One region of the Streptomyces sp. NPDC058246 genome, then DNA from elsewhere that is predicted to be linked to it. Evidence: riboswitches for the same ligand, from Rfam matches in the RefSeq annotation. Region 1 holds a riboswitch; each other region holds the start of a gene.
The links. Region 1 has a riboswitch for cyclic di-AMP ahead of ACFVXA_RS27245 (transglycosylase family protein). Riboswitches for the same ligand answer to the same signal wherever they lie in the genome.
Positions count from the first base shown of each region.

Region 1 (7,712 bases):
GCGTCCGGTTCGCCCGACTCATCTTCCTTGTCCGATTCATCTGGTTCGGCGGATTCATCGAGCTCGACATCGGATGATTCGTCCGGATCGCCCTCCTCGTCCCCCGCGCCCTCCTCGTCCGACGCCTCCTCAGGTACGGCCGAGAACTCGACGGAGTCCGACACCTCCTCCGGCGGCTCACAGGGAACCGACAGCTCGGACCCGGCCACCACGAAGAGCGACGAGTCGGACAAGTCCGGGCAGAACGGCGACTCTTCGAGTGCGTCCGACGGCGCGTCCACGGGCGCCGGGCGTCACCGCGGTGGCACGGCCGACGAGGACGCGACGGGGGGCGAGACCGACGGCCGTACGGGCGGCCCTTCCGGGCGGCACGCCTCGCGCGACTCCGGCGCTTCCCGTGACTCCGCCGACGGCTCGTACGTCGTGCGCGCCGGAGACAGTCTCTGGGCGATCGCCGACTCCCTTGACCTCAAGGGCGGATGGGCCGAGCTGTATGCCGCGAACAAGGGGACGGTCGGCTCCGATCCCGACCTCATCCTCCCCGGTCAGAGCCTTGCAGTTGGTGCTGAATCAGGCGAAAAGTAGCGGGAGTTCACGTCATGGTTCGCTGTGGAATGTCCGGTTTGGCGCGAGTGAGACATGAGTCTCAGAAGCCCTGATCGTCTTTGAAATTCCGGCGATCGCATGTCTACGGTCATGACCGCTCGCCACAGCGGGCCCCGACGGTCGCAACGCCGAATCCTGCCAACGGCCGTACGGGAACAGTCGACGCGTCAGCGCCGTAGGCAGGAGCGGGGGACCCAAGGTAAGCGCCGTGCCCGGTAGTTGACCGGGAGCGGCTTGGGGTGAAGCCGTACGCCAGTGGCGTACGACCGGGCACTCACCCGCCCGAACCCGACAGCTCACCTCGCAGGCGTCGGTGAGGGGATCTCTCCATGCTGTTTTCCAGCAAGGGCAAGCACCGTCGTCCTTCCAAGGCCACCCGTGTCGCCACGCTCGCCGGTGTCACCGGTGTCGCCATCGCCGCCCCGCTGATGGCGGCCGGCAACGCCTCCGCCGCCACCTCTTCCGAGTGGGACGCGGTCGCCCAGTGCGAGTCCGGCGGCAACTGGTCCATCAACACCGGCAACGGCTTCTACGGCGGCCTGCAGTTCTCGGCCTCCACCTGGGCCGCGTACGGCGGCAGCGCCTACGCCTCCACCGCCGACCAGGCCTCCAAGTCCCAGCAGATAGCCGTCGGCGAGAAGGTCCTCGCCGCGCAGGGCAAGGGTGCCTGGCCGAACTGCGGCACCGGCCTGTCCGGCGCCGCGTACACCGGCGGGACCTCCACCTCGTCCGGCAGCTCGCAGAGCACGACCCCGAGCACCACCACCCGGACGACGGAGCAGCCCGCCTCGCGTTCCACGGAGCGCCCGGCGGCCAAGAAGACCGTCACCACGCCGACCGGCAAGAAGGTCAAGAAGGGTGATGGCGAGTACAAGGTCGTCAAGGGTGACACCCTCAGCTCGATCGCCGAGAAGAAGCACGTCAAGGGTGGCTGGCAGCAGCTGTTCAAGCTGAACAAGGACATCGTCGACGACGCCGACTTCATCTACCCCGGTCAGCAGCTGCACCTCAGCTGATCGCGCGGCTGATCGCTCGGCCGGGCACTCGGCGGATTGCTCAGCCGGGTGACAGCTCCCTCATGGCGGAGGCCTCCATACTGGAGGCCTCGTGAGGGTCCCCCCGTCCCCACGGGCTCCCCGCTCCGGTGCGTGTTCCCCCGTACGCACCGGAGCGGGGTTTTTCATTTCGTTTTTGTTCCGTTCGGGAACAATATTTACCCTCAGTTCTGCTCAAGGGGTGGTCGACCGGCTGGCCGATCCCCCGGAGCCGGTTAGGCTCGTCTCGCGGAGCCGACCGCGGCTCCGTGCACTACGGGCCCCCGGCCCCGCGTACCCGCGTCACATCCATAAAGGAGATGCTCGTGCCGTCCATCGACGTCGTCGTAGCCCGGGAAATCCTGGACTCCCGAGGCAACCCCACGGTCGAGGTCGAGGTCGGCCTCGACGACGGCAGCACCGGTCGTGCCGCCGTCCCGTCCGGCGCTTCCACCGGCGCCTTCGAGGCCATCGAGCTCCGCGACGGTGACCCCAACCGTTACCAGGGCAAGGGCGTCGAGAAGGCCGTCCTCGCCGTCATCGAGCAGATCGGCCCGGAGCTCGTCGGCTACGACGCCACCGAGCAGCGCCTGATCGACCAGGCGATGTTCGACCTGGACGCCACCGACAACAAGGGCTCGCTCGGCGCCAACGCCATCCTCGGCGTCTCGCTCGCCGTCGCGCACGCCGCCTCCGAGGCCAGCGACCTGCCGCTGTTCCGCTACCTGGGCGGTCCGAACGCGCACCTGCTGCCCGTCCCGATGATGAACATCCTGAACGGCGGGTCGCACGCCGACTCGAACGTCGACATCCAGGAGTTCATGATCGCCCCGATCGGCGCGGAGTCCTTCTCCGAGGCCCTGCGCTGGGGCGCCGAGGTCTACCACACCCTCAAGAAGGTGCTGAAGACCAAGGGCCTGTCCACCGGCCTGGGCGACGAGGGCGGCTTCGCCCCGAACCTGGAGTCCAACCGCGCCGCGCTCGACCTCATCGTCGAGGCCATCAAGCAGGCCGGCTACATCCCCGGTGAGCAGATCGCGCTCGCGCTCGACGTCGCCGCGTCCGAGTTCTACAAGGACGGCAAGTACGAGTTCGAGGGCAAGTCCCGCTCGGCCGCCGAGATGACCGAGTACTACGAGGAGCTCGTCTCCGCGTACCCGCTGGTCTCCATCGAGGACCCGCTGTACGAGGACGACTGGGCCGGCTGGAAGGTCATCACCGACAAGCTGGGCGACAAGGTCCAGATCGTCGGCGACGACCTCTTCGTCACCAACCCGGAGCGCCTCGCCCGCGGCATCGAGGAGGGCTCCGCCAACGCCCTTCTGGTCAAGGTCAACCAGATCGGCTCGCTGACCGAGACCCTGGACGCCGTCGAGCTGGCCCAGCGCAACGGTTTCAAGTGCATGATGTCCCACCGCTCCGGCGAGACCGAGGACGTCACCATCGCCGACCTCGCCGTCGCGGTGAACTGCGGCCAGATCAAGACCGGCGCCCCGGCCCGCTCGGACCGTGTCGCCAAGTACAACCAGCTGCTGCGCATCGAGGAGATCCTCGACGACGCCGCCGTGTACGCCGGCCGCTCGGCGTTCCCCCGCTTCAAGGGCTGAGCCGTAGCGGCTTAGGAAGCGTCGTACGTACGTCCCCGTACTCGGTCCCGTACCGTGTGCGGGGACGTACGCACGTGTGATGGGGAGGCGGGACATGGCCGTGAAGGACCGGGACCGGTTCTCCACCGCGACCAGGCTGCGGCTGCTCGGCGAGCAGACGGCGGCCCGGGTCTACCGCTCCCAGACCAAGCGTCAGGCCCGCCGCTCGCGCCTGACCGGACGGGCCGCGCTGCTCGTGCTGGTCCTCTGCTCCCTGATCGTGGCCCTCGCGTACCCGATAAGGCAGTACGTCTCCCAGCGCGCCCAGATCGCCGATCTGCAGCGGCAGCGGGAGCAGGCCCGCGAGCGGGTCGAGGAGCTGCGCGACCTCAAGGCACGCTGGCAGGACGACGCGTACGCCGAGCAGCGGATCCGGGAACGGCTGCACTACGTCATGCCGGGCGAGACCGGCTACGTGGTGATCGACCCGGACGCGGCGAAGCAGGCGCGCGCCGACGAGGGGGCGGCCGACCGCCCCTGGTACGCCAACGTCTGGGACGGCGTCGACAAGTCCGACGCCGCCGACCAGTGAATGTGAACTGACCAGAAAGACATGTGACTCACGGCATGGAAACGCCACCGCCGACCACCCCGCGCACCGAGCCGACCGACGCGGACGTCGAGGCCTTCAAGCAGCAGCTCGGCCGGCCGCCGCGCGGGTTGCGCGCGATCGCGCACCGGTGCCCGTGCGGGCAGCCCGACGTCGTCGAGACGGCGCCGCGTCTTCCCGACGGGACGCCGTTCCCGACGACGTATTACCTGACGTGCCCTCGGGCCGCGTCCGCCATCGGCACGCTCGAGGCCAACGGCGTGATGAAGGAGATGACGGAGCGGCTGGCGACCGATCCCGAGCTGGCCGCGGCGTACCGCGCCGCGCACGAGGACTACATCGCACGCCGTGACGCCATCGAGGTGCTGGAGGGGTTCCCCAGCGCGGGCGGGATGCCCGACCGGGTGAAGTGTCTGCATGTGCTGGTCGCGCACTCGCTGGCCGCGGGGCCGGGGGTGAACCCCCTGGGGGACGAGGCGATCGCGATGCTGCCGGAGTGGTGGCGCAAAGGGGCGTGCGTGGTCCCCGTGGACGGGGCCTGACCCTCCCGCCCCGCCTGAGGCAGGGCTCTTCCGCCCCCTCCGCCGCTACCCGTCCCTTGTTCCCGGGGGCGTGGGCGGAGGAGGCGAGAACCATCACGACAGGAGACCAGACACCATGACCAGGGTCGCTGCCATCGACTGCGGCACCAACTCCATCCGGTTGCTCGTCGCCGACGCGAACCCGGATACGGGCGAACTCGTCGACCTGGACCGCAGGATGACGATCGTGCGGCTCGGGCAGGGCGTCGACCGGACGGGCCGCCTCGCACCCGAGGCACTGGAGCGGACCTTCGCGGCATGCCGCGAGTACGCGGCGATCATCAAGGAGCACGGCGCGGAGCGCCTGCGCTTCGTGGCCACCTCGGCATCCAGGGACGCCGAGAACCGGGAGGAGTTCGTACGCGGCGTGCTGGACATCCTCGGAGTCGAACCCGAGGTCATCTCCGGTGACCAGGAAGCCGAGTTCTCCTTCACCGGCGCGACCAACGAACTGAAGGGGCGCGACGACCTCGCCAAGCCGTACCTGGTCGTGGACATCGGCGGGGGGTCGACCGAGTTCGTCGTCGGCGACGTGCACGTGCGCGCGGCGCGCTCCGTGGACGTCGGCTGCGTGCGGATGACCGAGCGGCACCTCGCGCACGACGGCGTCGTGACCGACCCGCCCACCGAGGCGCAGATCGCGGCGATGCGCGCCGACATCGAGGCGGCCCTCGACCTGGCCGAGGAGACGGTTCCGCTGCGCGAGGCGCGGACGCTGGTGGGCCTCGCCGGCTCCGTCACCACCGTGTCGGCGATCGCGCAGGAACTGCCCGAGTACGACTCCGCGGCGATCCACCACTCCCGCGTCTCGCACGACCGCGTCCGCGAGATCACCGAGTGGCTGCTGCGCTCCACGCACGCCGAGCGCGCGGCCGTCCCCTCCATGCACCCGGGGCGCGTCGACGTGATCGCCGCGGGCGCCCTCGTGCTGCTCTCGATCATGGAGCGGATCGGGGCGCGGGAGGTCGTGGTGAGCGAGCACGACATCCTCGACGGCATCGCCTTCAAAGTGGCGGAAGAGGCGGAAGAGGGTAAGCGCAGCGGCTGACCCGCGGTGACGCCGGAGCAGCCCCGGCACCTCTTCGGGAGGACCGGGGCTGTCGCTTCAGCCCAGGGGGGCTGTCCGTCAGTTGCAGAGGAGGACGATGAGGCCGCTGCACCCCCCATCGTCGTCGCCGCCGCCGTGCGTCGGGCTCGACTGGGCGGCCGTGGCCTTCGCGGCGACGGGCGAGGTGGGCGTCGCGGCCACGGCGGATGCGGCCGTCGCCGCCCCCACCGCGAGAGCGATGCCCAGGGCAGCGCCGACTGTGGCTATTCGGGAAGTGGCCTTCTTGAGGGCCCTCTGTGAAGTGGTCATGCCCGCACGCTATGCGCCCTTGTGGCCAATATCGCGCGGTGTGTGGCCGACTGGGTGAATAGCGCCAGCCGGGAGTTGAGGGGCGGTTCGGCGAGGCCCGAGGGCATCGCGTGGTCGGTGGCGGAAGTCTCGCGCGTACGGTGCGGAAGTCCCGCGCGGTGGCGGAAGTCCCCTTCCCGAGCGCGCGTAAGCCCCCTTCCCGAGCCCCCTCCCGCGGTGGCGTAAGCCCCCTTCCCGCGGTGGCGTAGGTCTCCTTTGCTACTGATCAGTAGTCCTCGGCTGAGCAGGTCGGATAACGTATGAGCACACCTGAGGGGGGCCGAAATGCCCCTCGGTGACGTGTCGCCAGGAAACTTCGTGAAGTTCTTCACAAGGAAAAAGGCCCTGCCGGGCGAGGATTGGGCCGTTGGGGTGACCCAGGAGGGCTCGGGCTGCCCAGGGGCGGGCTCACGGTGGCGTTTCGAGGGTGTTGCCGACACGTGAATCGGGGGTGTGGTCCGGTCGGTTCGGAAGGCCGGAGCGGCAGCTCACGCGGTGTTGACAACGGTCGGAACCGGACGGTGGTTCCCCCGCGCCGCCATGAGCTGGGTCACGTGGGCCGCGCAGTGTAGCAGAGCCCCTGCCCAAGCTTGTGAAGGGGCGCACGAGCGACCCCCCAGGACCGGGTGGATACTCGATGGCATGAGCACCACGGAGCGTCCCAGGATCCTCGTAGTAGGCGGTGGGTACGTAGGCCTGTACGCAGCTCGGCGCATTCTCAAGAAGATGCGCTACGGCGAGGCGACCGTCACGGTCGTCGACCCCCGGTCGTACATGACCTACCAGCCCTTCCTCCCCGAAGCCGCCGCCGGCAGCATCTCCCCGCGGCATGTCGTCGTCCCGTTGCGACGCGTGCTTCCCAAGGCGGAGGTCCTCACCGGCCGGGTCACCACCATCGACCAGGACCGCAAGGTCGCCACGATCGCCCCCCTCGTGGGTGAGGCGTACGAGCTGCCTTTCGACTACCTCGTCATCGCGATGGGCGCGGTCTCCCGCACCTTCCCGATCCCCGGCCTCGCCGAGCAGGGCATCGGTATGAAGGGCATCGAGGAGGCCATCGGCCTGCGCAACCACGTACTCGAGCAGCTCGACAAGGCCGACTCGACCACGGACGAGAACGTGCGGCGCAAGGCGCTCACCTTCGTCTTCGTCGGCGGTGGCTTCGCGGGTGCGGAGACCATCGGCGAGGTCGAGGACATGGCCCGCGACGCGGCCAAGTACTACACCAACGTGTCCCGTGAGGACATGCGCTTCATCCTCGTCGACGCCGCGGACAAGATCCTCCCCGAGGTCGGTCCCAAGCTCGGTGCCTACGGCAAGGAGCACCTGGAAGGCCGTGGGGTCGAGGTCTACCTCTCCACCTCCATGGACTCCTGCGTCGACGGCCACGTGGTGCTGAAGAACGGCCTCGAGGTCGACTCCAACACCATCGTGTGGACGGCCGGCGTCAAGCCGAACCCCGTTCTCTCCCGCTTCGGCCTGCCGCTCGGCCCGCGCGGTCACGTGGACACCCGGACCACCCTCCAGGTGCAGGGCACGGACTACATCTGGGCCGCGGGCGACAACGCCCAGGTGCCGGACGTCGCCGCCCGCAAGGCCGGTGTCGAGAACGCCTGGTGCCCGCCGAACGCGCAGCACGCGCTGCGGCAGGCGCGCGTCCTCGGCGACAACGTGGTCTCCGGTATGCGGGGCTTCCCGCAGAAGGACTACAGCCACTCCAACAAGGGTGCTGTCGCGGGTCTCGGGCTCCACAAGGGCGTCGCGATGATCGTCATGGGTAAGATGAAGATCAAGCTCAAGGGCCGTCTGGCGTGGTACATGCACCGTGGCTACCACGGTCTGGCCATGCCCACCTGGAACCGGAAGATCCGGGTCTTCGCGGACTGGACCCTGGCGATG
Region 1 covers NZ_JBHVWZ010000021.1:113,337-121,048, reverse strand. The annotation lists gene ACFVXA_RS27250 (transglycosylase family protein) at 1-585, shown strand, start outside; cyclic di-AMP (ydaO/yuaA leader) riboswitch at 723-931, shown strand; gene ACFVXA_RS27245 (transglycosylase family protein) at 936-1,622, shown strand; gene eno (phosphopyruvate hydratase) at 1,961-3,247, shown strand; gene ACFVXA_RS27235 (septum formation initiator family protein) at 3,342-3,818, shown strand; gene ACFVXA_RS27230 (DUF501 domain-containing protein) at 3,854-4,378, shown strand; gene ACFVXA_RS27225 (exopolyphosphatase) at 4,494-5,465, shown strand; gene ACFVXA_RS27220 (hypothetical protein) at 5,544-5,774, opposite strand; gene ACFVXA_RS27215 (NAD(P)/FAD-dependent oxidoreductase) at 6,456-7,712, shown strand, end outside.

Region 2 (7,712 bases), on a different contig from region 1:
CGGTGCTGCTCGTCGAACGGGATGTCGATCATGCCGTGGTCGGCGGTGACGTACAGGGCCGTCCGCGGCGGCAGCTGCTCGGCGAGGCGCTGGACCAGGCGGTCGACGTACATGAGCTGGCCGCGCCACGGGTCCGAGTCGACGCCGAAGCGGTGGCCCTTGCCGTCCACCTCGGCGTAGTACGTGTAGACCAACGAGCGGTCCCCGGCGGCCAGTTGTTCGGCCGCGAGGTCCATGCGCTCCTCGCCGGACAGCCGCCCGTGGAACGTGCCGCCACTCAGCGCGATCTTCGTCAGGGGGGTGTTCTGGAAGGTCGGGGACGAGACCTGGGCGGTGTGCACACCGGCCGCGTCGGCCAGCTGGAAGACCGTGGGGTACGGCTGCCAGGCGTGCGGGTCGGTCCACGGGTTCCAGCGGAGCTGGTTCATCAGAGCACCGGTCGCCGGGTTGCGCGCGGTGTAACCGGGCAGGCCGTGCGCGCCGGGCGGCAGGCCGGTGCCGACGGAGGCGAGGGAGGTCGCCGTGGTCGCCGGGTAACCCGCCGTGATCGGTCGGCCGCTGCCCCCGCGGGAGGACGCCAGGAGCGACGTCATGAAGGGCGCCTCGTCGGGGTGCGCCTTCAGCTGCTCCCAGCCGAGGCCGTCGATCAGGAAGACGCAGTTCCGGTCGGCCTCGGTCAGCTCGGGTATGGCGGCGGTCATGCCGGGCACGGCCATGCCCGCGGCCAGCGTGGGCAGCAGGTCGGCGAGCGAACCGGTGCCGTACTCGGGGACGGGCGCGGAGTCGACGGCGAGCGGTTCGGGGTGGTCCCAGGCGGGCAGTGCCATCAGCGCGTGATGTCCGCGGTCGCCTCGGAGAGGGACTGCGCGAAGGCGAGGGCCTGGCGGACCGTCTCCGGACCGTCCCCGGCCTCGCTGACCCGCAGGCTCAGGTCGTCCGCCGTCGAATTGCCGGTGTAGCCGTGGTCCGCCTCGCAGTTGGGGTCGCCGCAGGCGGCGGGCTCCAGGTCGATACGGGAGACGGCGCCCCAGCCGATGGTCAGGACGACCTCGCGGGGCAGCGTGCCCGGCGTGTACGACTCGGGGTTGGCGACGACGCGGCTGACGACGACCGACGAGATCCGGCCGAGCTTCACCGACTCGGTCGACGTCGTGGCGTAGGGCGTCGGCGACGTCGTGTCCGCGTTCTGCTCGTCGGTGTGGCTCACGATGAAGCGGTTGTCGGTGAGGACGAGCACGGTGACGTGCCGCCGCACCTCGTTCGCGTCGAACGTGGTCTCCTGGTGAACCAGGTACGACCGGATGGTCTCGCCGCCGATCGCGGCCTCCACCGCCTCGGCCACGAGGGCCGGGTAGTAGCCGCTGCGCTCGATCGCCGCTCGCAGCCCCTGGGTCGTCGTACTGGTCTTGGCCATGACGTCCATCCTACGGGGGCCCACTGACTGCGAGGCACCGCTCGCGGCTGTCCGTCGTGGACGGAACGGATGCGCGAGCGGATGAGCGCCGGCTCAGACGACGGGGAGCGTCCGCGGGCCGAGGTCGTCGCGGAGGGGCGCGCGGGCCAGCCGCACGGTGGCACCCAGCACGCTCAGGCCGCGCGGGGCGACGACCACGGGCTCCAGGGAGACCGCGACGACCTCCGGGTGGTCGTCGACCAGCCGGGACACGCGCAGCATCAGCTCTTCGAGGGCCGCCGTGTCGACCGGCGCGGAGCCCCGCCAGCCGAACAGGAGCGGCGCGGTCCGGATCGACCGGACGAGCGAGGTCGCGTCCCGGTCGGTGACCGGAATCAGCCGGTGCGCCATGTCCCCGAGCAGCTCCGAGGCGGCACCGGCGAGCCCGAACGACAGCACCGCGCCGGCCGCCGGATCGATCACCGCCCGTACGACGGTGTCGACCCCGCGCGGGGCCATCGCCTGCACGACCGGCCGAAGCTCCTCCGGCGTCCCGAACAGCTCGGTCAACTCCGTGTATGCCCGCCGCAGTTGCTCCTCGTCCGCCAGATCGAGCCGGACGCCGCCCAGGTCGGCGCGGTGCCGCAGGTGCGGGGCGGTGGTCTTGAGGGCCACGGGGTAGCCCAGGGTGCGCGCGGCCGCCACGGCGGCGTCCGGCGTGGGTGCGGGCAGCGCCCGGCGTACGTCGATGCCGTACCGACCGAGCAGGGCGCCCGTCTCCTCGCCGCCGAGGGTCAGCCCCTCCCCCCGTACGAGCAGCCCGTCGATCAGCCCGGCAGCCCCCTTCTCATCGATGTCCTCATACTCCGGCACCCTCCCGGGTTCCCCGGCATCGCGCCGCCACTGGGCGTACTTCACGGCTTGCGAGAGGGCCCGGACGGCACGCTCCGCGGCGGGGTAGGCGGGGATGAGGCGGGGGTCGGACTCCGGGTCGCCGCTTGCCGCGGTGGGCAGGCCTTCCGCAGGGCGACGGGGGGCACCCCGCTCGGGCGAGGCCGAGAGTGGGGAAGGGCGGGCGCCGCCTGCAGTGCCGGGTGCCTTCGGGCCGGCCTGTGGTGCGGTGACGGCGGCAGCGGACAGAGCCTCGGCAAGCCCGCCGAGCTCGACGTGGACCACGAGCACCGGCTTCGCCGGAAACGCCGTGGCGGCAGAGCGGAGAGCCTGGGCCAGCGCCTCGTCGGCCGCCGACGTCTCCCCCACCGCCGGAATGGCGGTCACCACCACAGCGTCACACCCCCCGTCGGCGAGGGCTTCCGACAGCGCCTGCCGGAAGTCCTCCGCCGACGCCCCCGTGGTCAGATCCGACGGAGGAAGCGGCCGGAGCCCTTCGGCAAGACACGCGTCGTACGTGAGCAACCCCAGCGACTCGGAGTTCCCGAGGATCGCGACCCGGGGCCCGAGGGGAAGCGGCTGGCGCGCCAGCAGCAGTCCCGTGTCGACGAGCTCGGTGATCGTGTCCACCCGAATCACCCCGGCCTGCCGCAGCAGCGCCGACACGGTGGCGTGCGGCAACCGGGTGGCCCGCACGGCATGTCCCTGGGGAGCCGCGCCACCGTGCCGCGCCCCCTGCACCACGACCAGCGGCTTCGCCGCCGCCGTCCGCCGCGCGAGGCGGGTGAACTTGCGGGGGTTGCCGATGGATTCGAGGTACATCAGGGCGACGTCGGTGTCCGGGTCGTCGTACCAGTACTGAAGTACGTCATTGCCCGAGACGTCCGCCCGGTTGCCGGAGGAGACGAAGGTCGACACGCCGGTCACGCCCGTGACACCGCCGCCGCGCCGGTGCAGTCGGGAGAGCAGCGCGATGCCGATGGCACCGGACTGGGCGAACAGGCCGATCCGGCCGGGGCGCGGCATCTCGGGCGCGAGCGAGGCGTTGAGGCGCACATCGGGGGACGTGTTGATGACCCCGAAGGCGTTCGGCCCGATGATGCGCATCCCGTACGTACGCGCCTGGCGGACCAGTTCGCGCTGGCGCTCGCGCCCGTCGGGCCCACTCTCGGCGTACCCGGCGGAGACGACCACCAGCCCCTGCACCCCGTGCTCACCGCACTCCGCGACGACCTCCGGGACGTACGGCGCGGGCACGGCGACGACGGCGAGGTCGACGGGCTCGGAGATCTCGCGGATGGAGCGGTGTGCCGGGACGCCGTCGAGCTCCTTCTCCTCCAGCGCCTTGTTCACCGCGTACAGACGGCCGGTGAATCCGCCGTCCCGGAGGTTGGTGAGGACGCTGCGACCGACCCCGCCCGGGGTGCGGCCCGCACCGATGACGGCGACCGAGCGGGGCGCGAGCAGCCGGTGCACGGACCGGGCCTCGGCGCGCTGTTCCCGCGCGCGCTGCACGGCGAGCGACCGGTCGGTGGGTTCGAGGTCGAACTCCAGGCGTACGACACCGTCCTCGAAGTGCCGCTTCTGCTGGTACCCGGCGTCCGTGAACACCTTGATCATCTTGGTGTTGGCGGGCAGCACCTCGGCGGCGAAGCGGCGGATGCCGCGCTCGCGGGCCACGGCCGCGATGTGTTCGAGGAGGGCGGAGGCGACACCGCGCCCCTGGTGCGCGTCCTGCACGAGGAAAGCGACCTCGGCCTCGTCGGCGGGAGCGGACGCGGGCAGGCCGTCGGCATTAATGCGGTCATAGCGTACGGTGGCGATGAACTCGCCGCCCACCGTGGCCGCGAGACCCACCCGGTCCACAAAGTCGTGGTGCGTGAAGCGGTGGACGTCCTTGGCGGACAGTCGCGGGTAGGGCGCGAAGAAGCGGTAGTACTTCGACTCGTCCGATACCTGCTCGTAGAAGCTGACCAGGCGCTCGGCGTCATCAACGGTGATGGGCCTGATGCGTGCGGTCCCGCCGTCGCGCAGCACCACGTCGGCTTCCCAGTGGGCGGGGTACTCGTGCCGGTCCGACGAGGTCTGCATGGGCCCCAGAGTACGGCTCGCGTCCGACAACGGCGCGAGGCAGTCTGTGGGGGACGGAGGTCGGATCGAGGCCGCGATCCGACACCACTCGGGACGGAACGCGGGGACCCTTCCGGATCTTGAGGGAACGCAAGCAGCCTTCTGGATCGGGACGGGACCCACGGCCGCTCCGGGCACGCTTCACGATATGGGACACTGGTCTAGACAACCCTGAACACTGAAGGGCAGCATCACATGGCTGAGCGCCGCGTCAACGTCGGCTGGGCTGAGGGCCTCCACGCCCGCCCCGCCTCCATCTTCGTCCGGGCCGCCACGGCCTCCGGCATCCCCGTGACGATCGCCAAGGCCGACGGCAACCCCGTCAACGCGGCCTCCATGCTCGCGGTCCTCGGCCTGGGCGCCCAGGGCGGCGAGGAGATCGTCCTCGCCTCCGACGCCGAGGGTGCGGACGCCGCCCTCGACCGTCTGGCCAAGCTGGTCTCCGAGGGGCTCGAGGAGCTTCCCGAGACCGTCTGAGCAACGCCTCCGTAGCGGTGCCTTCGCCCCCAGGGCGTCACCCAGCACACATTTCGGAGACATATCGAAGGGCTCGCCCGAAAACATCGGGCGGGCCCTTTGCTTTTCCGGATTGCGGGCAGCAGAAATAATCCCCCGCGAATTACTTCTCTTTGTATACGGCCCTCGTGTTAATGCCGCAGGCCCGTCATGTTTACGGGATGTTGCGAACTCCTCACACGTTCCGGTCGATCTCCGCCGCCGGGAAAGCGGAGCCGGTGGGCGGCCGTGGCGCGCTCGGTGTGCAGCGCCGTGATCGCCCGGGCCCGCTCGCTGTCCCCGCGCGCGACGGCGTCCACGATGCCGCCGTGCTCGGCCCAGGACTCCGCGGGGTTGGCCGGCGCCTCGACCGCGTACATCCAGGCGATCTTGTGCCGCAGCTGGGCGAGCGTGGAGGTCAGCGCGGAGCTTCCGGAGGCCTGCGCGAGGGTCTCGTGGAACCAGCCGCCCAGCGAACGCAGATCCTCGCTGTGCCCCCTCCTGGCCCGCTCCTGACCCAGCCTGACCAGGCCTCGGAGCACCTTGAGGTGGGCCTCGGTGCGGCGCTGTGCGGCCCGCGCCGCGCCCAGCGGCTCAAGGAGCATGCGCATCTCCAGCAGGTCGGAGGCCTCCTGCTCGGTGGGCTCCGCGACGCACGCGCCCGCGTGCCGACGGGTGACCACGAAGCCCTCGGCCTCCAGGGTGCGCAGGGCCTCGCGCACGGGGACGCGCGAGACGCCGTAGCGGCGGGCGAGCAGTTCCTCGGTGAGCCGGCCGCCTCGCTCGTAGACCCCCGCGACGATGTCGTCACGGATCGCCGTGCATACCGAGTGCGCCGGAATACGCATGACCGGACCTCCGCTTTAATCCCCGTGAAACGCCGTCGATTGACGCTTGTTCAGTGACTCTATTGCAGAAAGCCTGAATTTCCGATGGCGGGCCGGAATCCATGGATATTTTTTGGACAGGCGGCCGCGTGAAACGACGATGCCCCGGCTGGCTGAGCCGGGGCATCGGAAGGCCGAAGAAGAGGTGACGCGCTCGTCAGACGTTCACACCGTGCGAGCGGAGGTAGGCGACGGGGTCGATGTCCGAGCCGTACTCCGGGGTCGTGCGGGCCTCGAAGTGGAGGTGCGGCCCGGTGGTGTTGCCGGTGGCCCCGGAGAGGCCTATCTGCCCGCCCGGGGTGACCGTCTGGCCCACGGAGACACCGATGGACGACAGGTGGCCGTACATGGTGTACGTGCCGTCGTGCATCTTGATCACTACTTGATTGCCATAGGCCCCGCCCCAACCGGCCGTGACGACAGTGCCGGAGCCGACGGCGTGCACCGGGGTGCCCGACGCGGCGTGGAAGTCGACGCCGGTGTGGCTGCCGGAGGACCAGAGGCTGCCGCCGGCCTTGTAGCCGGTGGAGATGTACGAACCGGTGATCGGCAGGACGAAGGAGTTGAGGCGCTTGCGCTCGGCCGCGCGGGCGGCGCGTTCCTTGGCCTCACGCGCCTGCTCGGCCTTCTTCGCGGCCTGCTTCCGGGCGGCCTCCTCGGCCTTCTTCTGCGCCGCAGCCTCGTCGGCGGCGTACTGCTGGGCGGCGGCCTGCGCGTCGATCTTCTCGGCGATGGTGTCGCCGATGGTGATCACGGGTGTGAGGCCGGTCTGCTCGACGGAGGGCTCCGCGGCGAGGGCCGGGGACGCGAGGGTTCCGATGACACCGGTGGTGGCGAGCGCGGCGACGCCGACGGCGTTGGCGGTCGTGCGCTGTGCGCGGCCCGGTCGACGATGCTTCCCGGTGCCACAGATGAACGCCATGTAGGGGCTGATCCTTTCCTTCCCTCTCGCCTACCGGGTTAGCTGACGGGTTCGGAGCAGGAAGGTCTCCTACGGACCCCTCCAAGGGAGGGCGTCCGATTCACCCCAGGGACTGCGTATGGGTCCCCGGCTCCCCTGGCTCGCGCCGTACGGGGACTCGGCGATGACTGTCCGGTGCCGCGGGCGCGGCGCACTGCGTGACGAACAGCCGGACCGACGCTAAACGGGACATCTTTCAATCGACAAACGGATCACGGCTTTTGTAGCGCATGCCACAGGGCAGACAGGCAACCTCCCTACCAATACGGACACCTTGGGGACGAAGTCCGCGATGAGGGGACGAAGTCCGGGCAAACGGAGACCCAGGTGACGCTTCGGTCACCTGGGTCCTCGGGTGGCCCCTCGTGGAGCCGGGCCGCGCTACTCGGCCCGTACGACGGTCACTTCACCGATTCCGAGGGCCTTGACCGGCTCCTCGATCTGCGCGGCGTCACCCACCAGGACGGTCACCAGACGGTCGACCGGGAAGGCGTTCACGGCGGCCGCGGTGGCCTCCACGGTGCCGGTCGCGGCGAGCTGCTGGTACAGCGTCGCCTGGTAGTCGTCCGGCAGGTACTGCTCGACCTGGTCGGCGAGCGTGCTCGCGACGGCCGCGGCGGTCTCGAACTTGAGGGGTGCCACACCCACCAGGTTCTGTACGGCGACGTCGCGCTCGGCGTCCGTCAGGCCCTCGGCGGCGAGGGTGCGCAGCACCTTCCACAGGTCGTCGAGCGCCGGGCCGGTGTTCGGGGTGTCCACGGAGCCGCTGATGGCGAGCATCGCGATGCCGGTGCCGTCCGGCGCGGCGCGCAGGACCTGGCCGAACGCCCGCACTCCGTAGGTGTAGCCCTTCTCCTCGCGCAGGACGCGGTCCAGGCGCGAGGTGAGGGTGCCGCCGAGGCAGTACGTGCCGAGCACCTGGGCGGGCCACACGCGGTCGTGCCGGTCGGCGCCG
Region 2 covers NZ_JBHVWZ010000005.1:267,534-275,245, forward strand. The annotation lists gene ACFVXA_RS10280 (nucleotide pyrophosphatase/phosphodiesterase family protein) at 1-827, opposite strand, end outside; gene ACFVXA_RS10285 (DUF5998 family protein) at 827-1,414, opposite strand; gene ACFVXA_RS10290 (GNAT family N-acetyltransferase) at 1,508-4,375, opposite strand; gene ACFVXA_RS10295 (HPr family phosphocarrier protein) at 4,610-4,891, shown strand; gene ACFVXA_RS10300 (GntR family transcriptional regulator) at 5,062-5,757, opposite strand; gene ACFVXA_RS10305 (M23 family metallopeptidase) at 5,954-6,718, opposite strand; cyclic di-AMP (ydaO/yuaA leader) riboswitch at 6,731-6,891, opposite strand; gene ACFVXA_RS10310 (M16 family metallopeptidase) at 7,139-7,712, opposite strand, start outside.
Region 2: another riboswitch for cyclic di-AMP. It lies ahead of ACFVXA_RS10305 (M23 family metallopeptidase); the one in region 1 lies ahead of ACFVXA_RS27245 (transglycosylase family protein).

Region 3 (7,712 bases), on a different contig from region 1:
AACTCGGTCGATCATTCGGTCGATGACACGGTTTGTCGATGTGTCGCTGCCATCACTCAAGTCAGCGTATCCGGTCACGTTTCGATCACCACGAGCGCCCACCGTCCCTCGCGCGACTTCGCTCCGGCGGCAGGTACCCCGCACCCGACCGGCAGGTACCCCCGCGTGCGCCCGGTAGGCACATCACACCCGATCGGCAGGCACCCTTCCGCACCCGGGCGGTAGGCACATCACACCCGACCCGCAGGCACCCCCACGTCCGCCCGGCAGGCACATCACACCCGACCCGCAGGCACCCTTCCGCACCCGGGCGGTGCCGGATTACGAACGGTATGTTCGTGATCAGCCGATACGAACGTATATGTACCCACTGGCAAAGAGGCAGACCCCCGTGTCCCGAAGCGCCGTCGACACCGAGCCCGGCAGCCGGCCGCCCCCGGCCGACGACCATGCCTTCCTCGGCCGGCCCCGGGGCCTGCTCACCCTCTCCGGCCTGGAGGTCTGGGAGCGCTTCTCGTTCCTCGGCATGCGGGCGATCCTGGTCCTCTACTTCGCCGACACCGGCGGCCGAGACCGACGCCGCCGCGCCCGCGGCCATGCCCGTGTCGCCGTGGGCGAGGCGGTCCCCACGGCCGCCATGACCTGGGCCGGCCCGGGTCTGATCAGCGCGGGCACCGGCCTGCTCGAGCCCTGCGAAGCCGGCGTCGCGGCGGTCGTCGTCGGTGGCGTAGAGCTTGCCGACCATGCGATCGACATCGGCGCCTTCGCGGGCCCCCTGATCACCGGCCGGCTGGGCGACCACCAGGGCCGGGACCGGGGGTTCTCCGCCGCCGCGATCGGCATGACGTCCGGTCCGATCCCGTACGCGGCGGCCCGTCGTCACCTGGCCGGACGCAGGAACGCGGCGGAATTCGCCCTCGCGCCGGTGGTCGCCGCGCTCCGGGTCCGGATGGGCCACAGCCGGCCGCACGCCTCGATCGGGGTCGGGGTCGGGGTCGGGGTCGCGATCGGGGTCGCCCTCGGCTGCCTGTCCTTCCTCCTGATGGCGCTGCGGACCAGGGGCCACAGCGGCCAGAGCGGCCAGAGGGGTGACAGCGACGACGACCTGATGTCGGCCTGGTGGATCGTCGGCCCGTATCCGCTGCTCGGCCTCGGCGACGTCCTCCTGGAGACCTCCGGTATGTCCGCCACCACGAAACTCGCCCCCGCCGCCTTCGCCGGCCAGACCATGTCCCTCTGGTTCCTGTCCCTCGCCCTCGCAGGCGGCATCCAGGCCCAGACGGTGAAGCGGTACGACGACGTCTCCGAGCCCGCCTGCTCCGGCGTCAACGGTGCGATCGCGGTGGCCGCGGGCCTGGCCGTGATGGCCCTCGTGGCCCTCGCCCCGTGGCTGCGCCGCACGATGCACCCGGTCCACTGAAGCCACTGGGGTGACGCTCATGCACATCCGTACGTCCTTCCCGTACGAGACCACTCACGAGGACATCTGGATCCCGCTCGCGGACGGCACCCGCCTGTACGCCCGCGTCTGGCGCCCGCTGACCGACGAACCCGTACCCGCGCTCCTCGAATACCTCCCCCACCGCCTCACGGACTGGACCGCGCCCCGCGACTGGCAACGCCACCCCTGGTACGCGGGCCATGGCTATGCCTCCGTGCGCGTGGACGTGCGCGGGCACGGCAACTCGGAGGGCATGCCGACCGACGAGTACTCGGCGGTGGAGCTGGCCGACGGGGTGGAGGTCGTCAACTGGCTCGCGTCCCAGCCCTGGTGCACCGGCAAGGTCGGCATGTTCGGCATCTCCTGGGGCGGCTTCAACTCCCTCCAGATCGCGGCCCTCGCGCCCGAGCCGCTCAAGGCGATCGTCACGGTCTGCTCGACGGACGACCGCTACGACAACGACGTGCACTACATGGGAGGTTCCGTCCTCGCCGTCGACATGCACGCCTGGGCGGCCACCATGCTCGCCTTCGTCTCCCGCCCGCCGGACCCGGTGCACGTGGGCCAGGTGATGTGGCGCGACCTGTGGGTGAAACGCCTGGAGGCCGTGGCCCCGTACGTCCACACCTGGCTCTCCCACCAGACCCGGGACGCGTACTGGCGGCACGGCAGCGTCTGCGAGGACTACGGCGCGATCCGGGCGGCGGTCCTCGCGGTCGGCGGCTGGCACGACCCGTACCGGGACACCGTGCTGCGCCTGGTCGAGAACCTGCCCTCCGATCGGGTACGAGGCCTGATCGGCCCCTGGTCTCACCAGTACCCCGACCGGGGCCTGCCGCCCGGCCCGGCGATCGGCTTCCTCCAGGAGACCCTGCGCTGGTGGGACCACCACCTGAAGGGCATCGACACAGGAGCCCTGTCCACCCCCGTCCTCCGCTCGTACGTGATGGACGCGCATCCCCCGGCGACGGTGTACCCGGAGCTTCCGGGCCGCTGGGTGGGCGACCCCGGCTGGCCCTCGCCCGCCGTGAACCCCGTCTCGTACGCGCTCCGGGGGGCGCCGGTCCTGGTCCGTTCCCCGCAGCACACGGGGGTGGACGCGGGCCGCTTCACCCCCTTCGGGAACGACGCGGATCTGCCGCCGGACCAGCGGGAGGAGGACGCGAGGTCCGCGTGCTTCGAATTCGAAGTGCCTGAGGAAACCTGGGTGTTGGGCCGACCTCAGGTCCGTCTGCGGCTGACGTCGCCGGTCCCGCGGGGCCAGGTGATCGCCCGCCTCTGCGACGTGGCCCCCGGCGGAGCCTCCACACTCGTCACCCGAGGTGTCCTGAACCTGTCAGCACGCCATGGCCGCGACCAGGCGGTTCCCTGGAAACCGGGCACTACGGAGGACGTGGTTTTCGATCTGAACGCCATCGGGTACGCGTTCCCGCCGGGCCACCGCATCCGCCTCGCCGTCTCCTCCGCGTACTGGCCCTGGATCTGGCCCCAGCCGGGCTCCGAGGCCGGCTTCACGCTGGACCCGACGGCCAGCAGCCTCGAACTCCCGGTAAGGGCACGGGAGTCGACGCCCACCCTCACCTTCGAGGAACCGGAGGAGGCCGAACCCCTCGGCGTGGCCGTCCCGGCGACGCTGGACGAACCCCGACCGGAACGCCTGGTCGTCCGCGACGTGGCCGCCGGCACCTGGCGCCTGGACGTCGACCCGCGCTACGGGGGCACCCACGTGCACCCCGACGGCCTCGAATACACCGAGGACGCCCAGGAGACGTACACGATCGACGAGTCGGACCCCCTCTCGGCCCGCGCCCGCTCGACCTGGTCGATCCGCCTCCACCGCCCCGACCTGCCCTGGGACGCGCACATCACGACAACATCCGAAATCACCTGCGACGCCGAGCACTTCATCACCTCCGACGAGGTGATCTGCAAGGACGGCGGCGAGGTGGTCTTCCATCGGACGTGGGAGAAGAGGATCCGGCGGACGGCGGGCTAGGACCCGCTGGGGCCGACTGGGCGCCGGCCAGGACCTACCGGGGGCCGACCGGGAGCCGGCCAGGACGCATCCGGGGCCGACTGGGCACCCGATAGACCTGCCCGGGGTCGACTGGGCGCCGGCTGGGAGCCAGCCGGGAGCCAGCCGGGAGCCGGGGAACCGCCCGAAGGCTCGAACCGTAATGCCCGAATTGGCCGACTCGCCGCTTTGATTGGGCTTGGTCGCGTGAATTGGGTCACGCCGGGAATAAGTAGGGCTTTTCAGCACCCCCATCGACTCCCCCTTTGCTAAAGGCAAGTTGAGGATCGAATTCCGGCACAAACGGACCTTTTACCCTGCCCTTATGCAGGCGAAAGCGATCTTCGCCGCGAAATCAGACCTTGTTCCCGACATGTGCTCTCGCATACGTTCGCCCCGATCCGAGCGGATCGCCGAATCCTGCCGCCGCCCGGAAACCCACCCACCCATGCACGCACGGCAGGAGCGGGGGACCCAGGTAAGCCGCCGTCCCGGGACACCGGAACGGCTTGGGGTGAAGCCGCGCCCCCCAGCGCGGCCGGGCACCTCCCGCCCGAACCCGACAGCTCACCTCGCAGGCGCCGGAGAGGAAATACGTCATGCCCGCACGAGGCAAGCACCGCCGCCCCAGAACCAGCCCTCTCACCCGCGGCATGGTCGCCGCAGGCACGAGCGGAGTCGCGCTCGCACTTCCGCTCGTGAGCGCCACCGGCGCGCACGCCGCTCAGCCCACACAGGCGCCGGCACAGGTCGCGAAGACCGCCACGGCCACGATCCCCGACGTCCAGCTCATCACCTACAAGGTGGTCGCGGGCGACACCCTGACCAAGATCGCCCAGAAGAACCCCACGAGCGGCGGCTGGAAGAAGCTGTACGAGGCGAACAGAGCGGTCATCGGCAGCAACCCGGCACTGCTCCGCCCGGGCCTGACACTGACGGTGGGCACGAAGACCCTCAAGTCGACCGTGGCGAGCAAGACGACGAACGCGACCACGGCCACCCAGGCCTCCGCCAAGACGTACGCCAACAACCTCGACGGCTGGATCAGGCAGTCCCTGGACATCATGGCCAAGGCGGGCATACCGGGCACCTACAACGGCATCCACCGCAACGTCATGCGCGAGTCGTCGGGCAACCCCCGGGCCATCAACAACTGGGACTCCAACGCCGCCGCCGGTATCCCGTCCAAGGGTCTCCTCCAGGTCATCGACCCGACCTTCGCCGCCTACCACGTCGCCGGCACCGCGATGGACCCCTACGACCCGGTCGCGAACATCACGGCCGCCTGCAACTACGCGGCGGCGAAGTACGGCTCGATCGACAACGTCAACGGCGCCTACTGAGACACGTTCCCCCCGGCCGTCGCCCGGGCCTTCTCCCAGGCTTTCGGCCGGGCCGTCTCCTGGACCGTCTCCTGGCCCATCGCCCGGGCTCCGAAGAGGCGCTCGAGCACGACCGCGATTCCGTCCTCCTCGTTGGACAAAGTCACCTCGTCGGCCACCGCCTTGAGTTCGGGGTGGGCGTTGGCCATGGCGACACCGCGGGCGGCCCAGTCGAACATGGGGATGTCGTTGGGCATGTCACCGAAGGCGAGGGTGGCGGCGGGGCTGAGCCCGAGGTACTCCGCGGCCAGGGCGAGCCCCGTCGCCTTGGTCACGCCACATGGCTGGAGTTCGACGGTGCCCGGCCCCGACATGGTGACCGTCGCCAGCGAACCGACCACTCCCCGCGCCGCCGCCGCCAACTCGTCGTCGGACAAGGACGGGTGACGCAGCAACACCTTGCTGATCGGCTCCGTCCAGAGGTCGTCGCGCCGCCGCACCCGTACCGCCGGAAGCGTCGGGTGCGGCATCACATACCCCGGCTCGATCAGCGTCAGGCCGTCCACGCCGTCCTGGTCGACCGCCGCGTAGAGCATCCCGACCTCCGCCTCGATCTTGCCGAGCGCGGTCTCCGCCAGCTCCCTGTCCAGGGTCACCGACCACAGCAGACGGTGCGCCCCGGCGTCGTACAACTGCGCCCCCTGCCCGCACACCGCCAGTCCCTCGCCGCCGAGTTCGTCGAGGAGCGGCCGGACCCTCGGCGCCGGCCGTCCCGTCACCACCAGATGCCGGGCTCCCTCGGCCGTGGCTCTCGCCAGCGCGGCGCGCGACCGGTCGGAGAGTGTGTCGTCGCCGCGCAGCAGCGTTCCGTCCAGGTCAGTGGCGATGAGTGAATATGCAGTCGGAGCGGCCATGATCCGAAGAATACGGATCGAACGCCTCATCGGCCCGGCGTGAACCGGACGACGTCCGGTATCCCGTCCGCAACGCCGTTCACCGCACGGGCGGCAGCGGCCGTACGGCATCCACTTCGACCCATACCGACTTACCCGGAGCGGTTTTGGGCGTGACGCCCCACCGAGAAGCTCGGGCGCCTGGACCCTCTCCAAGGAGTCCTGACTCCCAAGGACGGCCGACGGCCGGGGCGCTGACCGGAGATCAGGGGGCGCACCCGCATCGCAAAGGGCGCCCCCTGGCCCCACCTCACCTGTGCGCGGCGACCAAGTGCTTCGCCAACCGCGGTGAGGCGAACTCCGTCCCGCACACGAACCGCATCACCGGCCCGTACGAGGCCGCCGCGGGCAGCCCCGTGAAGTACAGCCCGGGCACGGAGGACCGATAGCCCGCGCCGAGTTTCGGCGTACCCCGGCTGACCGCAAGCTCGGTGCGCAGCTCATGCCCGAGGAAGTCCATCGCGGCGAGGTCGACGCGATAGCCGGTGGCGGCTATGACGTGGTCGGCGGAGAGCTCCTCGACCCGGCCGCCGTGGGTCCGGACGGAGAGGACGGGGCTGCCCTCCGGGGCCCCGGCGCCGACGATCCGGTCGATCTCGCGAACGGTGACCTTGCCCTCGAACCGGTCGCGCAGCCACCAGGCACCGAGCGGACCGAGCACCCGGCGGACCAGGTAGTGCCGGGCTTGGGCGGGCAGGTAGCGGTAAGGCTGCGGGTAGTAGCTGAGCGCCCACAGGGACCAGGCGCGCCCGAAGGGCGACTCGGGGCGCAGCTTCGGCTGCTGCCACGGGGCGGCGCCGAAGGCGACGGCACCCTTGCCGCGGGACACCACCCGCACCTGGGCACCCGCCTCCGCCGCGAGCGCCGCCGTCTCCAGCGCCGACTGCCCCGCTCCGACGACGATCAGTTCTTTCCCGGAGAACCGGGTCAGGTCATGGTTCTGGGAGCTGTGGGAGACCGGCCCCGTGGGGGTGGGTCCGTCGGCTGCCGCACCCGCGAGCTCGGGAGGCAGGTGGGCGAACCCGGACAGCCCGGTGGCCACCACCACCGCCCGCGCGGTGAACAACTCCCCCGAGTCCAGCTTGAGTTCAAACCCCTCGAAGCCGCCAGAGCCGCCAGAGGCGCTGGAGGCGCCACGGCCGCCCTTGCGGTCGACCGAGACGACCCGCACCCGCTCCAGCTCGGGCACCAGCTTCTGCTGGAACCACTCCCCGTACGCGATGAACGTCTCGATCGGGATGATGTCCTCATCCGTGACCAGCCGCGGTATCCCCGCCGCGTCGCAGTAGTCGAGGAGCGTGTGCCCCGCCTGCGGGGCGTCGATACTGGAGGCGGCCGGGGTCGACTTGAGAATCATGCCCTCGGGCATGTGATCGCGCCAGCTCACCATGGGCTCGCCGAAGACACGCACCGGGACACCACGCGCCCGCAGATGGGCGGCGGTGGACAGGCCGAATGGCCCGGCACCGATGACTGCTACCGGATGGTTCACGAAGTCCCTCCCCAGGACGTACTACGTCTACTTCGCGTTGGAACTGCTGGAACTGCTGGAACTGCTGGAACTGCTGGAACTGTCGTAGCTGGTGTAACTGTTGCTGCTGCCACGGCGGTTGGTCCGCCACAGCTGATACAGGTGCTTCGCGCCCGGCCGCACGAAGCGCGCGAGCATCGTGAAGAACGGCCGCAGGTCGTCACCCGCGAGCCAGGCCAGCTCCGTACCGCTCGCGCGAGCCGGCGCGTGCGGGGTCGTATAGCCACTGCGCCGGTAGGCGAGCAGGGCCGGCAGGTCGATGTTCTCCACGATGTACCGGTGGCCGGCGCGCTGTTCCCCCTCTGGAACGGTGCGCCCGGTCAGGTCCAGATGCATGGCACGGACGACGTCGATCCCCGACTCGCTCTCGAAGAGCCGGAACTGCGCGCCCATCCGTGGGTTGAAGTCAAGGAGCTTGTACTGCCCGTCGCGCCGATCGAAGCGCAGGTCC
Region 3 covers NZ_JBHVWZ010000002.1:160,914-168,625, reverse strand. The annotation lists gene ACFVXA_RS03245 (hypothetical protein) at 392-1,420, shown strand; gene ACFVXA_RS03240 (CocE/NonD family hydrolase) at 1,440-3,437, shown strand; cyclic di-AMP (ydaO/yuaA leader) riboswitch at 3,889-4,051, shown strand; gene ACFVXA_RS03235 (transglycosylase SLT domain-containing protein) at 4,055-4,798, shown strand; gene ACFVXA_RS03230 (HAD family hydrolase) at 4,792-5,691, opposite strand; gene ACFVXA_RS03225 (FAD-dependent oxidoreductase) at 5,981-7,222, opposite strand; gene ACFVXA_RS03220 (ATP-grasp domain-containing protein) at 7,250-7,712, opposite strand, start outside.
Region 3: another riboswitch for cyclic di-AMP. It lies ahead of ACFVXA_RS03235 (transglycosylase SLT domain-containing protein); the one in region 1 lies ahead of ACFVXA_RS27245 (transglycosylase family protein).

Region 4 (7,712 bases), on a different contig from region 1:
ACGCGAACGGGCCTGTGGAGTCCGGCAGTTCTGCTGAGGAGACCCCTTCGGTCGCCGCATCCGCAGAGGCCGCGGGCACGACCGAGCCGGCCGGTGCCGGGGACGGGCGTCGCGTGCGGGTCGTGCTCGTCGACGACCACCGGATGTTCCGTACGGGCGTCCAGGCCGAGATCGGGGAGACGGAGCGGACCGGCGTCGAGGTGGTCGGCGAGGCCGCCGACGTCGACCAGGCGGTCACGGTCATCACGGCCACCCGGCCCGAGGTCGTCCTGCTCGACGTCCATCTGCCGGGCGGCGGCGGTGTCGAAGTGCTGCGCCGCTGCGCCCCGTTGATGGGCGACGCCGAGCGGCCGGTGCGCTTCCTCGCGCTGTCCGTGTCGGACGCCGCGGAGGACGTCATCGGGGTGATCCGCGGCGGCGCCCGCGGGTACGTCACCAAGACGATCACCGGCACGGACCTCGTGGACTCGATCTTCCGCGTCCAGGACGGCGACGCGGTCTTCTCCCCCCGCCTCGCCGGATTCGTCCTCGACGCGTTCGCCTCGACCGACGCCCCGCCCGTCGACGAGGACCTCGACCGCCTCACCCAGCGCGAGCGCGAGGTGCTGCGCCTCATCGCCCGCGGCTATGCGTACAAGGAGATCGCCAAGCAGCTGTTCATCTCCGTCAAGACGGTCGAGTCCCATGTCTCGGCCGTACTGCGCAAGCTCCAGCTGTCGAACCGGCACGAGCTGACGCGATGGGCGACGGCGCGACGGCTGGTCTAGCCGATCCGCCTTCCCTTCTCCCGGCACCGTCGACGCCCGGCACCGCCCGGCCTGCTCCCCGGCTATGCGGCGTCTCCGGCCACGGCCATCACCGGGGGAGGGGCAGCGGCCGGCGACGCGCTGCGAGACCTCCGCTGAGGGCCTACCGGGTCACACCACCCGGGTCGCCCCCGCGAACGGCATCTCGTCGACCGGAGCCAGCCGCACCGGCGCAGTCGGATTCGGTGCGTGGATCATCTGGCCGTTGCCCACGTAGATGCCCACATGGCTGATGCCGGAGTAGAAGAACACCAGGTCGCCGGGGAGGAGTTCGGAGCGCGAGATGCGCCGGCCGGCGTTGATCTGGGCGTAGGTCGTCCGCGGCAGGGAGATGCCCGCCGAGCGGTAGGCGGCCTGCGCCAGGCCCGAGCAGTCGAAGGCGTCGGGCCCCGTGGCGCCCCAGACGTAGGGGCTGCCGAGCTTCCCGTAGGCGTACGCGACGGCCGCCGCCGCACGGGAGCTGTGGGCGGCGACGCTGCCGGACGACACCGGATTCAGGTCGCGTGCCGAGGAGCGGGAGGCGCGCTGCCCGGTGCCACCGCCCTGCCCGAGCCGCGCGCGCTGATCGGGGCTGAGCTGGGTCAGCATCTGCCGTGCCGCGTCCAGTTTCCCGGTGATGGTCTTCTTGGTCCGCTTCAGTTCCGCCTGGTGCGACCTGAGCGAGGCGAGTTCCACATGCGCGGCGCCGCGCAACTGCTCGATCTCCCGCAGCTGCTTGCGTACGCGATCCACGGCCGCCGCCTGCCGGCTGCCCGCCCGTTCGGCGAACGCGGCCCCGTCCAGGTACTGGTCGGGGTCGTCGGAGAGCGCGAGTTGCAGCGCGGGGTCGAGACCGCCGCTGCGGTACTGCGCCGCCGCTATCGAACCCAGCGCCTCCCGCTCCGAGTTGAGCCGGTCCTCCTTGCGTGCCGCCTCGTCGCGCAGCGCACTCAACCGTTCCTCCGCCTTGTCGGCCTTCTCCTTGGTGCCGTTGTACTTCTCGGTGGCGACCTCCGCCTCCTCGTACAACTTGTCGACCTTGGCCTTCACCTGCGCCGCGGACAGCTGCGGATCGGCGTGCCCGGTCCCGTCGAAGCCGGTCGCCGTCGCCGCGCCCGCCAGGGCGATCGTGGCGGCTGTGCGGGCCGTTCCTGGGCCGAGTGAGCGCTGTCTGGGCTTGCGGTGCGCTGCCACGAGGGCCCACATCCTTCCGTACGACCGCGAGGGGAGCGCGGTCAAGCGGTGACGCGTCCGGCGGCGGCCCACACAGGGGGAGCGAGCCGCCGCCGGACCTTCTCGGCGGTGGTGACCGACTGCCGCCCCTGGCCCGGGCGGCGGTGGGGAGCCGGTCACCTGGTGGAGGACGCTAAACCTGGGCGTACGGGGTTGGTAACGCCATGTATGGAACTGGCCTCACTGGACCGTTCAATGACCGTATGTGACCGTGATCCCCGCCTGGCGCCGCCGACTTCACACAGTGCGATGACCGATGCGGCGATTCCAGGACAACCGGGGTTGCTCCGGTGCTATGGGTGACAAGGGGTGGCCCGGTGACAAGAGGGGCCGAGGCGTCCGATTAGGCTCCGGCGTCATGGACGTACTCATCCATCTCTTCGTGGGCCTGCACATCATCGGCATCGCCTCACTCCTCGGCGGCTTCCTCACCCAGATGAAGGCGATGGGCCGAGGCACCGCTCGCTTCGTCCCCGCGATGCTGCACGGCGCGCTGACCATGCTGGTCACCGGGGTCGTACTGGTTGGCCTCAACCAGGCGGACGACCACGCGGTCAACACGGTCAAGATCGGCGTGAAGCTGGCCCTGCTGATCGTGATCCTGGGGCTCGTCTATGTGAAGCGGGACGACGAGAAGGTGGACAAGGGCCTCTTCGGGCTCGTCGGTCTGCTGACGACCGCGAATATCTTCATCGCGGTCCTCTGGACCTGAGTCCTCACCCGGACGAGACGGCCGCCGCGGACCGGTTCGCCGCCGTGGACCGGACGGCTCCGGCCGCGACGGCCAGCCACGCCGCCACCGCCAGCCAGAGCAGCACCTGCCCCGGCCCCTCGAGCCAGGGCACGTCGAGGGCGGTCGCGACCGACAGGGTCGCCGCCGCCGTCATCCCCATCGGGAAGACGGTGGCCCAGCGCAGTACGTCGTAGCGCGGGCGCCGCCGGACCAGCTCCGCGACGGCGAGGAGCAGGTACCAGACGAGGTCGAGCACGAGCAGCAGGACAGTCAGGTCACGCAGGACACCCTGGTCGTCGTTGTTCCACAGGTACGGGTTCACGTGGTGCGCGGTGACGAGTTTCGCCCCGGCGAGCGCCGAGATGGAGAGCGCGCCGCCCGCGACCCAGTGGTCCCCGGCGCCCCGGACCACCTCCCGCACGTCGAAGTGCACGAACGCCAGCCCGTACAGCGGGATCCCCAGCCAGAACAGCACCAGCGCGGTGTGCGCGAGCCACTGCGCGCCCACGGCCGGGGCGAGCGTGGCGCCCAGCACCGCGAGGCCCTCCGTCGCCACACACACGAGGAACACTCCTCCCGCCATACGACGCCTCCAGCGCCGTACGACGACGAAGAGCAGCACCGGCCAGAGCGCGGTCGACAGCGCGAGCAGCGCCTCGGCGAGCTCCTGCCGGCCCAGCGCGGACAGCCGCGTCCCGAGCACGGTGGTCGCCGCGACGGCCGTGAGCCCGGCCGGCGTACCCGCCTCCTGCACCCAGCGGGCCCGATCCCGCGCCAGCCGGACGACGAAGTCCGCGGCGAGCCCGAGCCAGGCGACGGACGCCATGGCCAGCGCGATACGGGACAGCGTCTCGTAGCCGGTCATCTGCAGCCCGACCGAGACGATGCCGGTGGCCATGACGGCGGCACCGGCGGCGGGCGGCCGCTGCGCCCACCAGACGCGGAGCTGGGAGATCGCTGACATGCGCCCGATGCTAGGGATCTCCGATCGCGTCACCCGCGGGGCACGCGCGCGTGGGGCGCGAAAACGCCGACCGCCGCGCGCCGCGCGTGGGGCACGAAAACGCCGACGCGCGCGTGGGCACGATAACGCCGACGCGCGCGCGTGGGCATGATAACGCCGACACGCGCGCGTGGGGCACGAAACGCCGACCGCCGCGCGCATGGGCCACGAAGTCACCGGCGCACGCGCGCGTGAAGCGCGATGTGCCCCACGCGCGCGTGCCCCGCGACCGGCCCAGGTGGCCTACGCCGGGCGCACCACGCTGTGGATCGCCGACGTGCCGTCGTAGTAGATCGACTCCTCGCGGACGTACGCCCCCGGCTTCGGCGCGTGGATCATCATGCCGTTGCCGATGTAGAGGCCGACGTGGCTGACGTCGTCGTAGAAGAAGACGAGGTCACCGGGCTGGGCGTCGGCGAGGGAGACGGTCGTGCCGGCGTTCACCTGGTCGTAGGTGACGCGCGGGAGCGTGACGCCGGCGGCCTTCCAGGCGGCCTGGGTGAAGCCCGAGCAGTCGTACGAGTCCGGGCCGGTCGCGCCCCAGACGTACGGCTTGCCGACCTGTGCGCGGGCGAACGCGAGCGCCTTCGCCGCCTTGGTCGCGTACGAGGAGTCGGTGGCGGTCGAGCCGGTGGAGCCGGACGAGCCGGTCGTGGTGCCCGGCGACGGCGACGACTCCTGGGCCGCCTTCTTCGCGGCGGCCGCGGCCTGCTGCTGCGCCAGCTCCGCCGCCTTGCGCTCGGCGGCCTCCTGCTTCTTCTTCTCGATCGCCGCGAGCCGCGCCTTCTCCTCGGCGGTCAGCTCCGAGAGCAGTTCGCGGGCCTCGGAGAGCTTGCGCTGGACGTCGGCCTTGGACGTCTTGAGCGCGTTCTGCGAAGTGGTCAGCGTCTGAAGGCTCTTGGACGCCTCCGCACGCTTCTTCGTGGTGGCGGCCTGTTCCGTGACGTAGTCGTCGACGGCCGCCTTCTGGCGGGTGGTCAGACGGCTCATCAGCTGGGTCTGGTCGAAGTAGTCCTGCGGATCGTCGGCGAGCAGCAGGGTCGCGGTGTCGGGGGCGGCGGCCCCGGTGCGGTACTGCGCCGCCGCGAACGTACCCAGTTCCTCGCGCGCGGTGTTGAGCTTCTCGGTGCGCTGCGCGACGTCGTCGAGGAGCGTGTCGACACGCTGCCGCTGCTTGGCGGCCTTCTCCCTGGTCGCGTTGTACTTCTCGGTGGCCGTCTCGGCCTGGTGGTAGAGGTCGTTGACCTTCTTCTCGACTTCTTCGAGGCTCGGCTTGGGATCGGCCGAGGGTGCGGCGTTCGCCGTCTGGGAAAGCAGGGCCACCGAGGTGAGGGCCGCCGTCGCCAGGGCGGCGGGGGTCCGTATGCCTGCTACGCGCGTACCCGTAGGACGCGATGTGCGATGCGACGCCACGAGGGGGCGACTCCTTCCGTCATCCGCCTACCGAGTTAGCTGTCGGGTTCGGGCGGGTGGTTCCGGAAGGTTTGCCCTACGGTCCTTGCCCCTCAAGGCAGTTGGACCGATTCACCCCAAGGTCGGTGGGTCCCCGGCTCCGGCTGCCGCGAGGGCACGCCGAACTCGGCGGAGGCCGCACGGCCCGGCGACGTTCGCCGGTTGCTGTCGAGCGGCCTGACCGGAACGCTAGCCAACTCGTGTGGCTCCTGTGAAGGTTGATGTGCGATATGCCCGATACATTTTCGTGACCTTTTTCGCGACCCCGGCCCCGCGCACCCCTCGGAGCGAGTGGACCGGTGTGTTCTGTAGTGAATTGACCTGGTTGATGCTGTTCATCGAGAGGCGCTTCCCGCTCGATCGCCGACCGTTACGCGCCGATTTCGGAGGGTGAGGCCGGTGTCCGCCGGTGTCGCCGGCGGACACCGGCGGCGTCACCGGCGGCGTCACCGGCGCTCGTACGCGTCTCGTGCACGTGCGGAGTTTTCGGGGTGGCGGCGGGGTGTCAGTGGGGCGCTCTAGACTCGGAGAGCGATGAGCAGCCTCTTTGATGACAGCTTCCTGGCGGACCTCAAGCCCTCCCGGGCCCATGAGGAAGAGCCCCCGCCGCCCGAGGACGATCACGTACCGGAGCCGGTTCCGGACGATCTGTTCGGCGGGAAGTTCGACGTGCCCCCGGACCGGGACGCGTACTACCGCGACGGCGCGCACCGGCCCGCCGTGGACGCGGCGGCGCTGCTGGACGGGTTGAACGAGAACCAGCGCGCGGCCGTGGTGCACTCCGGCTCCCCGCTGCTCATCGTGGCCGGCGCGGGCTCCGGCAAGACGCGCGTACTCACGCACCGGATCGCGTATCTGCTGGCCGAGCGCGATGTCCACCCGGGCCAGATCCTCGCGATCACCTTCACGAACAAGGCCGCGGGCGAGATGAAGGAGCGCGTCGAGCACCTCGTCGGCCCGCGGGCGGGCGCGATGTGGGTGATGACCTTCCACAGCGCGTGCGTGCGCATCCTGCGCCGCGAGAGCAAGAAGCTCGGCTTCACGTCGTCCTTCTCGATCTACGACGCCGCCGACTCCAAGCGTCTGATGGCGCTCGTCTGCCGTGATCTCGACCTCGACCCCAAGCGCTTCCCGCCGAAGTCGTTCAGCGCCAAGATCTCGAACCTGAAGAACGAGCTGATCGACGAGGAGGACTTCGCCGCCCAGGCCGCCGACGGCTTCGAGAAGACCCTCGCCCAGGCGTACGCGATGTACCAGTCCCGCCTGCGCGAGGCCAACGCGCTCGACTTCGACGACCTGATCATGACGACGGTCAACCTGCTGCGCGCCTTCCCGGACGTCGCCGAGCACTACCACCGCCGCTTCCGGCACGTCATGGTCGACGAGTACCAGGACACGAACCACGCGCAGTACGCCCTGGTCAGGGAGCTCGTCGGCCCCGCGCACGGCGGCCGCGCCGAGGACGAGCCGCCCCGCGAGGGCGACCTCGGCCCCGCCGAGCTGTGTGTCGTGGGTGACGCCGACCAGTCGATCTACGCCTTCCGCGGCGCGACCATCCGCAACATCCTCCAGTTCGAGGAGGACTACCCGGACGCGACGACGATCCTGCTGGAGCAGAACTACCGCTCCACCCAGACGATCCTGTCCGCCGCCAACGCGGTCATCGAGCGCAACGAATCCCGCCGCCCCAAGAACCTGTGGACCAACGCGGGCGCGGGTTCGAACATCACGGGCTATGTCGCCGACACCGAGCACGACGAGGCCCAGTTCGTCGCCGAAGAGATAGACCGTCTCACCGACGCGGGCGAGGCCAAGGCGGGCGACGTCGCCGTCTTCTACCGTACGAACGCGCAGTCCCGTGTCTTCGAAGAAATCTTCATCCGCGTCGGCCTGCCCTACAAGGTCGTCGGCGGCGTCCGCTTCTACGAGCGCAAGGAGGTCCGGGACGTCCTGGCCTACCTCAGGGTGCTGGCCAACCCCGAGGACTCGGTCCCGCTGCGCCGCATTCTGAACGTCCCCAAGCGCGGCATCGGCGACCGCGCCGAAGCGATGATCGACGCGCTCTCGCAGCGCGAGAAGATCAGCTTCCCGCAGGCCCTGCGCCGCGTCGACGAGGCGTACGGGATGGCGGCGCGCTCGACGAACGCGGTCAAGCGGTTCAACACGCTCATGGAGGACCTCCGCACGATCGTCGAGTCCGGCGCGGGTCCGGCCACCGTCCTGGAGGCGGTCCTGGAGCGCACCGGCTATCTCGCCGAGCTGCAGGCCTCCACCGACCCACAGGACGAGACCCGTATCGAGAACCTCCAGGAACTCGCGGCGGTGGCCCTGGAGTTCGAGCAGGAGACCGGTGAGGGCGAGAGTGCGGGCGGACTTTCCGAGTTCCTGGAGCGGGTCGCGCTCGTCGCCGACTCCGACCAGATCCCGGACGAGGAGGACGGCAACGGCGTCATCACCCTGATGACCCTGCACACCGCCAAGGGCCTCGAATTCCCGGTGGTCTTCC
Region 4 covers NZ_JBHVWZ010000002.1:381,663-389,374, forward strand. The annotation lists gene ACFVXA_RS04265 (response regulator transcription factor) at 1-767, shown strand, start outside; gene ACFVXA_RS04270 (NlpC/P60 family protein) at 918-1,979, opposite strand; gene ACFVXA_RS04275 (hypothetical protein) at 2,377-2,730, shown strand; gene ACFVXA_RS04280 (tellurite resistance/C4-dicarboxylate transporter family protein) at 2,735-3,715, opposite strand; gene ACFVXA_RS04285 (NlpC/P60 family protein) at 3,998-5,167, opposite strand; cyclic di-AMP (ydaO/yuaA leader) riboswitch at 5,176-5,348, opposite strand; gene pcrA (DNA helicase PcrA) at 5,741-7,712, shown strand, end outside.
Region 4: another riboswitch for cyclic di-AMP. It lies ahead of ACFVXA_RS04285 (NlpC/P60 family protein); the one in region 1 lies ahead of ACFVXA_RS27245 (transglycosylase family protein).